Regions from separate parts of the Thalassospira sp. Z349TD_5 genome, predicted to be linked through region 3. Evidence: predicted binding sites of a transcription regulator. Region 3 holds the regulator's gene; each other region holds the start of a gene.
The links. Region 3 encodes PhoB, which activates phosphate uptake and scavenging genes when phosphate is short. Its sites were predicted from a motif close to TNTCATAAAACTGTCA; they were not measured.

Region 1 (3,283 bases), 170 kb from region 3:
GCGATTTTCATCGGGTGCCTCGATAATGATGGTCGATCCATCCAGCCCCGGGAAATTGCCCCCACCACCGGCGCGGTAGTTATTGGTCGCGACAACAAACTGCTGATCAGCGCTCACCGATTTGCCCTCAAATGCCAGATTGACGATACGGTGACTGTCGGCATTGACGACCTCACCCGCCTTGTTATAGCGGGTTGGTTTGGTGACATCGATCTGATAGGTCACCCCGTCAATCACGTCATAATTGTACGTCGGGAAATCCGGGTTAATAAGCGGCTGTTCTTCGCGACTGTTCGGATCAATCTGATTAAACTGGCCGGCCGACATTTCCAGCCATTCGCGAACTTGATCTCCATTCAGCAGTACCGCACGGACTGTGTTGGGATAGATATAAAGATCCGCAACGTTCTTAAGCGCGATTTTGCCTTCTGCAATATCGGTAAAGTAATCCGGGCCGCCACGACCACCGGCCTTGAACGGGGCTCCGGCTGAGAGGATTGGAATACCGTCATATTCCGAACCGTTCAGCAGTTTTTCCAAATACCATTTCTGGGCATTGGTCACGATCTGGATCGACGGGTCATCAGCCACCAAGGCGAAGAAGCTGTTGATAGGGGCCTCAGTTGTGCCGACACCTTCGCGCATATAGGCAATGGTGGCTTCGTGTTCTTCTTTTACCGCTGCGACCACATCGGGGTCGGCTTCGACAAGCGGGGTAACTTCACGACCTTCACGCTGATAAATCGGGCGGGCTTCCGACAGGCTGTCGACCACGCTCCATGTGCCGTCATCTGACACATTCAGTTGCAGGTCAATCACGCCAAGGTGACTGCCCCAGAAGCCCGGCATGACAGCTGCAACACCATTAATCGTGCCCTTGGCAAGATCGACACCTTTGACATCGGCAAAGTCTTCTGAGGGGAACACCGTGTGGGCGTGGCCAAACAGGATGGCATCAATGCCTTCAACTTCGGACAGGTAATAGGTGGCGTTTTCTTCCATGCCATGGCGTTCCATGGTCGAAAAGCCGGAATGAGGCACCGCAATAACGATGTCCGCCCCCTTGGCACGCATTTCCGGCACGTATTTCTTCGCCATATCGACGATGTCTTTGGAAATCACCTTACCGGCGAGGTTGGCCTTGTCCCATTGCATGACTTGCGGCGGAACAAACCCGATCACGCCAACTTTTGCCTTATGGGTTTTACCGTTATCATCAACGAATTGACGATCCAGCAAAACATAGGGATCGAAATACGGTTTGTCGTTTTCTGCGTTATCATCGCCGTCATCGACAAATATATTGGCACTGACATAGGGGAAATCGGCACCGGCGAGTGACGTGGCGAGGAAGTCCAGACCATAGTTAAACTCATGATTGCCAATGTTGGCGGCGTCATACCCCAGAAGGTTCATTGCCTTATAAACCGGGTGTATTTCACCTTTTTTCAGGCCGCGTTCCTTGGCCATATAATCGCCCAGCGGGTTACCCTGAATAAGGTCGCCATTATCAACAAGGACCATGTTCTCGGCTTCGCCACGTGCGGTTTTGAGCAATGTCGCGACCTTGGCGAGCCCGACCGTCTCAGACGCCCCATCACGGTAATAGTCATAATTGACCAGATGCGTATGGATGTCGGTGGTTTCCAGAATGCGAAGCGAGACCGAACTGTCCGCCAAAGCCGTCCCGCTGGCCAGTGCCAGCGACAGCCCGACGAGTACAGCCCCAGTTTTACGAATGTGCGCCATGTGTCTTTTCCCTGTTCACGTACTTAATCATGAAACATTATTCCCGTTCAGATGGTCAACATTTTGAAGATTTTGCGAAAAAGATGCGGCAAACACAAACAGAAACGCCTGCGTCATTGCGCAGGCGTTTCTAAAGTCACGTCAATCGACAGTTTAAAAGCTTCTGATCAGGCCGGATGCAGTTGCGCCGATTTATACCCCCGCACTACTTCATTTCCCGGTTCCGGGTCATTCGGCACGTTAAGGGCAAGGACCAGCGACACGGCCGCCATCACAGCCCCCGCAAGGAAGACCGCACTTGGTGACAACAGCCAAATCAGACCAAAGGCCGCAGGAATAAACACCGCAGCAATATGGTTGATCGTAAAGCTGACACCTGCAGTCGATGAGATATCAGCCGGATCGGCGATCTTCTGGAAATAGGTTTTGATCGCAATCGCCATCGCAAAGAACAGATGGTCAATCACATAAAGCCCACCGGCGATCTTGTCGTTCTCGACAAAGGCATAGGACACAAAGACGATGAACAAACCGACATATTCAAACGTGAGTGCCCGTCTCTCGCCCCATTTGGCAATCAGTTTTCCAATTTTTGGTGCCAGCACCATGTTGATCGCATGGTTGAAAAGGAACAACAGCGTGATGGTCGCGGCGTCATAGCCGAATTTCTCAACCATCAGGAAACCGGCAAAGACGGTAAATATCTGACGACGGGCACCGCTCATGAAGGTCAGGGCGTAATACAGCCAATAGCGTTTGCGCAGGATCAGTTTTTTGGTTTGCGGATGGGCATCAGAGAATTTGGGGAAAGCCCCCCAGACAAACAGGGCGGCAAGAATGGTCAGTGCACCACCCAGCAGATAGACATAGCGATACTCGACATTGAACACTTCAAGCATCACCCAGACGATGCCAAACATCACCAGCGACGACACGGACTTGGCTGAAAGCTGCCGGCCCATCACCATTGCGGTGCGTTCCTTTTTCACCCACTGCAGGGACAAGGCCTGCTGCATGGTTTCAAAGTAATGGAAGCCGATGGACATCAGGACCGTGGTGCAATACAGCCCGATCACTGTCGGGAAATAGCCCGAAATCGCCACCCCGATCCCCAGCACCAAAAGTGAGAGCAAGGCAAAGGTCTGTTCGCGTAAAATCAGTAAAACAAATATCGCGCTAAAGGCCATAAAACCGGGAATTTCACGCAAAGACTGCAAAATTCCGATTTCACGTCCGGTAAAATCGGCCATCTCAACCGAAAAATTATTTAAAAGTGCCATCCAGGTCGAAAAGGACAGCGGCATCGCCGCAGCCATTACAATCAAAAGAACTTCGGGGTTGCGCCAGCCCTTATAGACCGGGCCACCGACATCACCATTTGCCACTTCACCGAGCGGGGCCGCGTGATTACTGGCTTCTGGTATGATTTGTTTGGACATTTTGTCTCCCCAGACAGGGCCGCATTGGTGGCGGGTCCTTTGTCACAACAATAGTTGATTTGGAATGAGACCAAGTTAAACCTGTCGAGATCGTC
Region 2 (3,283 bases), 580 kb from region 3:
CCGCGTTGTCCGATCCATCCACCAGCATCGGCGGGTTCACAACCTGACGACGACGATGATTAAGGCTTTCACGCAGGAAACCAACCCCGAACACCGCACCGACCGCAATGTGGGTCGAGCTGACCGGCAAACCAAGGGCCGATGCGACAATCACGGTCAAAGCTGCCGACAGCGCCACGGTATAGGCACGGATCGGATCAAGCTTGGTGATTTTCGATCCCACCGTCTTGATCAGTTTCGGACCAAACAGGATAAGTCCGGCGGCAATACCAATCGCGCCAATGACCATCACCCAGATCGGGATCGGCGCAGATGTCACGATCTCACCGCTGTTGATACCCGAAACAATGGCCGCCAACGGACCAATCGCGTTGGCAACATCGTTAGACCCATGGGCAAATGACAGAAGGGCGGCCGACGCAACCAGCGGAAGCCGGAACAAGGATGCAATCTCCTTGCGGCGCCCCGTCATATTGGCAGAAGCCCGGAAAACGGCCTTACGGACCGGCAGAACCGTAATGATGAAGGCAGCAATACCAATTGCAATCACAACCGGCGTTTCCACTTTCCAGATTTTCTTAATGCCCTTCATCATCAGATACATGGTGAAGGCCGAAACCATCACACCAACAAGGATGGGCACCCATTTGCGCGCCGCGGCAACCCGGTCGTCTGTATAAAGGATGCGGAACTTGATAAAGGCCAGGAACCCGGCCGCGATCAATCCCCCAAGAACCGGCGAAATCACCCAGCTTGCAGCAATCGTGCCCATGGTCGGCCAATTCACCGCGTCAATGCCAACGGCGGCCATACCAGCGCCCATCACACCACCAACGATGGAATGCGTGGTCGAAACCGGCGCACCAATCCACGTCGCAAGATTAAGCCACAAGGCAGCAGCAAGAAGAGCTGCCATCATTGCCCAGACAAAGGTCTGAGGATCAGGCATCCGGGCAGGATCAATAATGCCGTTCTTGATCGTGCTGACAACATCGCCCCCGGCAATGATCGCACCAGCCGCTTCAAAAACCGCGGCAATCAAAAGCGCGCCAACCATGGTCAGCGCCTTGGACCCCACCGCCGGACCAACATTGTTGGCAACGTCATTGGCCCCGATGTTGAGCGCCATGTAACCGCCAATGACGGCTGCTGCAATCAGGAAACCACTTTGCGGTACCCCGCCCATTTGAAAGGCGACAAACGCGCTACACGCCAGCAGGAACACAAGTGCCAGACCAAGTTTCGCACTGATCGAGGCGGTTTCACCCATCCCCGCATCCATGCGGCGCTGCCACTTGAGGTCCTTATCCAGAGCCGTTTTCTTTACCGACATAATCAACCGTTACCATCAAAGGGAATCGACGCGCGGATCATGTAGAAGCCGGGGCACTTTGTTAAGTTTTTTTTGCCGTTATGTGACAATCAACTACTATGGCAATGTCCCAAAAATAAAACGGCCCCGCACTGCAGGGCCGTTTCAAAGATAAAATCTCAAGGACCGGGATTAGCGACCGAATTGATTCAAAAGACCTTTTAGCAATCCTTTGGCCGCATCCTTACCCGAATCACCACTTGAACCCGACGAACCATCCCCGCCAAGCGCCTTGTCCAAAAGGTTATCAAGAACCTTCACCGCAACCTTGTCCATCCGTCCCGTAATCACCGGATCGTCAATTTTGCCTTTGGCATACACACTGAAAGGCGGCAGTTCTTCGATTTTTTCCGAGAAATCAAAATCCGCCTGCGTGTCCATCACCCATTTGGGCAAATCAAGGGTCGCATCCGCATCCGCCGTCCCCACGCGTGAGGTTGCCTCAACCCGTGTGGTTTTGGCCACACCGTTGGTAATGGTGATATCGGCCTCAAGCGTTTCAAGAATGTCGTTGTTGCCAATACCCTCAACCACCATGGCCTGCGGCCCCTGACGAAGCAAAGCCTGCAAGTTCAGTTTCGGATCAGCAGACCGTTTATCGGCATCGCTAAACCGCACATTATTCAGGACAAAATTGGCTGTCCCGCCAAGGGCTGACACCAGACGACGCGATGTATTGCCCGATGCGGAAACATCAAACCTGGTTTGAATACCGCCATTGATAAGGTCACTGGCAACCTGAATTGGGGCAAGTTTTTCCACCCGCGCACCATCGAGCGAACCTTTGAGGGCAAGTTTGGGAATGTCGGTGCTGCGCGCATCGAAATTACCATCAATCGCCAGATCACCATCGCCCAGCACACCGGTCAGCTTGGAAATCGTCAACAACCCGGCAACAAGATCCGCCTTCAAGTCCGGCTTCATCAGGCTGTAGGTATCAAAATCAAGCTGATCAAGGGCAATGGCGATGTCGGCATCAATCGACCGCAAGGCCGAAACATCAATCACCGTATCATCCCACGGCGTGCCATCACGGGCATCCACACGGGTGACACTTGCCGTCTGCGGCAGGTTAAATGCTGCCTTGCGCATCCCACTTCCCGCACCTGGTACTAGACCGGGCATCAAACCAGCGCGTTTCTCGGCTGGCAGGAACGGATCAACCGCAAGCTTGCCTCCAGAAAGGCTGACGGTGACTTTTGGCTGGGCCTGCGTCGCGTCAAACTTGACGTTCCCCGCCGTTTCAAATGCTCCGACGACCAGTTTCAGGTCGCCCAGATTGATGTTCTGTGCCGTTCCCTTAACCGTACTGGAAAGTGCCAGACGCCCAAGGTTCCCCGATGGGGTATAGGTCGGTGCCACAAGATCAAGTGCCCGGTTCAGACTTGATGCCTGAACACCAAGTTTGCCATCAAGACCGGGATTGGCGCCAAAGATATTGGCCAACACACCCTTAAGGCTCACCTGTGCCAGCGGATTGGACACATCAAGATCAAGTGTTGGTCCGCTCACAGGCCCGTTCAAACCAAGATTGGCCTGAATGCTTTTATAGCTGCTGGCAGGTGCCGGCAGGGTAATCCCCGTCAGTTTCGCCAGCGGCTCAAGCGTTTTGGCCGTAACGCGCACGGCCAAACCTTCAAATGCCGGAATGTCCGCAGCACCATTAAATGTCCCCTTGGCACTGGCCGCAAGACCAGCCGCATCGGCAATGGCAAAATTGTTCAATGCGATCTTGCGCCCATTGATGTTGCCATCAATAACGATCCCGCGCACCGACACACCCGATGAAATGATCTCATCGGCCGACAACCGATAATTGGCTGCCATCCCGTCAAGTGGTGCCAGGGCATCCTTGATCAGTTTGACCATATCGGCATCTGTGCCACCCGCAGTCCCTTGACCAGAAGCCCC
Region 3 (3,283 bases):
TGTTTGTGGTGCTGGCCGCCAGCACGCTCACCGAAGTTGCCGGACTTTCGATGGCGCTTGGTGCGTTCATCGCCGGTGTGATGTTGGCTGAGACCGAATTTCGTCATCAGATCGAGGCCGATATCACCCCGTTTCGCGGTGTTTTCCTGTCGCTGTTTTTCATGTCGGTGGGCATGTCGGTCAATGCCGATATTGTGTTTACCCAGTTTGGCACCATTGTGCTTTGGCTGATTGCGCTGATTGGGACAAAGACCGCCCTTTTGTTCGTTCTGGCATTAATGGCCCGCTTTGAAAAAGGGTCGGCGTTGCGTGTTGGCATGAGTTTGGCCGCAGGCGGCGAGTTTGCCTTTGTCATGCTGGCGCTGGCCGCACAAAATGGGGCGATTGCGCCCGACCTTGTCGCGGTGATGATCCCGGTGGTGGCGCTTTCGATGGCGCTGACCCCGACATTGATGACCGTCGGGCAACGCATTGAAGAAAAGCTCCATCCCAAAGAAGACGACCAGCTTGGCCCGATTGAAGCCGAAACCGACGGGTTCCAGCAGCATGTTCTGGTCATCGGGTGCGGACGTGTCGGGCGGGTTTTGGCGAGATTGTTAAAAACCCGCAACATTCCCTATGTGGTTATTGATAGCGACGCCTTGCAGGTTTCGCGCGGGCGGGCCGAAGGATTGCCGGTGTATTTTGCCGATGGGTCACGACCGGAAACATTCCGGGCTGCACACACTGACGAAGCAAAAATTGCGGTCGTTGCCCTGGGGAACCCGCATGCGACCGAAAAAGCCGTTGCCCTGCTCCGTCATTACTATCCGCATTTAAAAATCTTTGCCCGCGCACAGGACATTACCCATATCGGGCCACTGTCGCGCAGTGGCGCGGATGCCGCCATTCCAGAGGTGCTTGAAACCGGGTTGCGGCTTTCAGATCATGTGTTGGCGGCCTGTGATGTACCGCAAGAAGAAATTGATGCGGAAATCGCCAAGTTCCGGCGCGCAGACATGTTGTTGATGAATGAGCTGGCGCCGCGCACGCAGCGGCGTAAGGCCGAAACGGCAGGCTCAGCTAAGCCTGCGTCTGGCTCTGGCCCCAAAACACCAAAAGCCAAAAAAGACGCCAAATAAACCAAAACCCCCACGCAAAACGCGATGGGGGTTTCTATCTTCAGGTCGCCAAATCAGGTTTGGGTGAACTACGCAGCGGTTTCTGAATCCAGTGCATAGCCCGCCGCACGCACGGTGCGGATGATGTCGCGGGTCCCTTTGACGTCATTAAGCGCCTTACGCAGACGGCGAATATGGACATCAACTGTGCGGGTTTCGACATAAATGTTCGGGCCCCAGACCGCGTTAAGCAGTTGTTCGCGCGAGAAAACCCGACCCGGATGCTCAAGGAAATAACGCAGCAGACGGAATTCCGTCGGACCCAGATGGATGGCCTTGCCATTGCGGCTGACACGGTGGGCGGCGAGATCCATTTCGATATCGGAATAGATCAACTGCCCTTGTGGTTGCGCCGGACCGGATCGGCGCAACAGCGCACGAATACGGGCCAGCAATTCGCCAATGGCAAACGGCTTGGTGACATAATCATCGGCCCCGGTATCAAGGCCGCGAATGCGATCGCCTTCTTCACCGCGCGCGGTCACCATGATCACCGGCACATCGCGGCTTTCAGGTTTGCGGCGGATCTGACGGCAGACCTCAATCCCCGACATGACCGGCAACATCCAGTCCAAAAGGACCAGATCAACATGGGTTTCGGCCATGATTTTCAACGCTTCGTCACCGTCCCCGGCTTCGACAACCTGCATCCCCTCACGTTCGAGGTTGTAGCGCAACATGGTCACGATTGCGGCTTCGTCCTCGACGATTAGAACCGTTGGGTCCATCTTCTTATGCTCCAGTGTCACTCATTCGGTTCGACAACAGCAAAGTTTGCTGCATCGTTTTTTGGCCGACCATCTGTCGGCAGGTCTTCGCCTTTGATCCGATAGTAAATCGTCTCGGCGATATTGGTCGCATGGTCGCCAATCCGTTCGATGTTTTTGGCAATGAACAGCATGTGCGTCGATGCGGTAATGTTGCGCGGGTCTTCCATCATGTAGGTCAGCAATTCGCGGAACAGCGAATTGTACATGTCATCGACTTCCTGATCGCGGGCCCAGACACGCTGTGCCTTTTCCGCATCGCCTTCGATATAGGCATCGAGAACGTCCTTGATGATTTCCTGCGCCAGACGCGCCATGTTCGGGATGACCTGAACCGGGCGGATCGGCGGAATCTGGTTTAGGACCTGGGCGCGCTTGGCGATGTTTTTCGCAAGATCGCCAATCCGTTCCAGATCGTTCGACAGTTTCAGGGTTGTCACCACCTGACGCAGGTCGTCTGCCATCGGCTGACGCAGGGCCAGAAGACGGACAGCAAAATCCTGAACTTCCTGTTCAAGTGCATCAATACGGTGATCCGACAGAATGACCTTTTCGGCCAGTTCGGAATCACGTTTGACGATGGATCGGATCGCAGAGATCAGCTGGCTTTCCGCAAGCCCGCCCATCTGCGAGATGATGTTGTTCAGACGGGTCAGTTCCTCGTCGAACGAACTCACGATATGTGTTTTTTCGTCAGCCATTTAAATCACTCTCCTGCGGGCGCTTAACCGAAGCGGCCGGTGATGTAACCCTTGGTGCGTTCGTCTTTTGGGTTGGTGAAAATCTGATCGGTTTCGCCAACTTCAACCAACTTCCCAAGATGGAAGAAAGCCGTGCGTTGCGACACACGTGCAGCCTGCTGCATGGAGTGGGTCACAATCACGATCGTGTAGTTCGAACGCAATTCATCAATCAATTCTTCGACCTTGGCGGTCGCAATCGGATCAAGTGCCGAGCACGGCTCATCCATCAGGATGACTTCCGGGCTGACGGCAACCGCGCGTGCGATGCACAGGCGCTGCTGCTGCCCACCGGAAAGACCGGTTGCAGGCGACTGAAGACGATCTTTGACTTCCTTAAGCAAACCCGCACGTTCAAGCGAGGTCATCACAATTTGATCAAGCTCATCGCGCGAATTGACCAAACCATGGATCCGCGGGCCATAGGCCACATTGTCATAGATGGTTTTCGGGAACGGGTTTGGTTTTTGAAACACCATCCCGATGCGCGCGCGCAACTGAACAACGTCGATGCGTTTGTCATAGATATCGCGGCCATCAAGGGTGACTTCGCCTTTGATCGTCACACCGTCAATCGTGTCGTTCATGCGGTTCATGCAGCGCAGGAAGGTTGATT

Region 1: a site for PhoB is predicted at 1,814-1,829, ahead of AC0VXT_RS17090 (bifunctional 2',3'-cyclic-nucleotide 2'-phosphodiesterase/3'-nucleotidase). Genes of this name have one in related genera too.
Region 2: a site for PhoB is predicted at 1,406-1,421, ahead of AC0VXT_RS15295 (inorganic phosphate transporter). Genes of this name have one in related genera too.

What each region holds. Positions count from the first base shown of each region.
Region 1 is NZ_CM149654.1:3,703,804-3,707,086, forward strand. Features, by position in the region: gene AC0VXT_RS17090 (bifunctional 2',3'-cyclic-nucleotide 2'-phosphodiesterase/3'-nucleotidase) at 1-1,749, opposite strand, end outside; gene AC0VXT_RS17095 (MFS transporter) at 1,917-3,188, opposite strand.
Region 2 is NZ_CM149654.1:3,293,421-3,296,703, forward strand. Features, by position in the region: gene AC0VXT_RS15295 (inorganic phosphate transporter) at 1-1,333, opposite strand, end outside; gene AC0VXT_RS15300 (AsmA family protein) at 1,505-3,283, opposite strand, start outside.
Region 3 is NZ_CM149654.1:3,872,002-3,875,284, forward strand. Features, by position in the region: gene AC0VXT_RS17865 (cation:proton antiporter domain-containing protein) at 1-1,121, shown strand, start outside; gene phoB (phosphate regulon transcriptional regulator PhoB) at 1,190-1,888, opposite strand; gene phoU (phosphate signaling complex protein PhoU) at 1,906-2,628, opposite strand; gene pstB (phosphate ABC transporter ATP-binding protein PstB) at 2,652-3,283, opposite strand, start outside.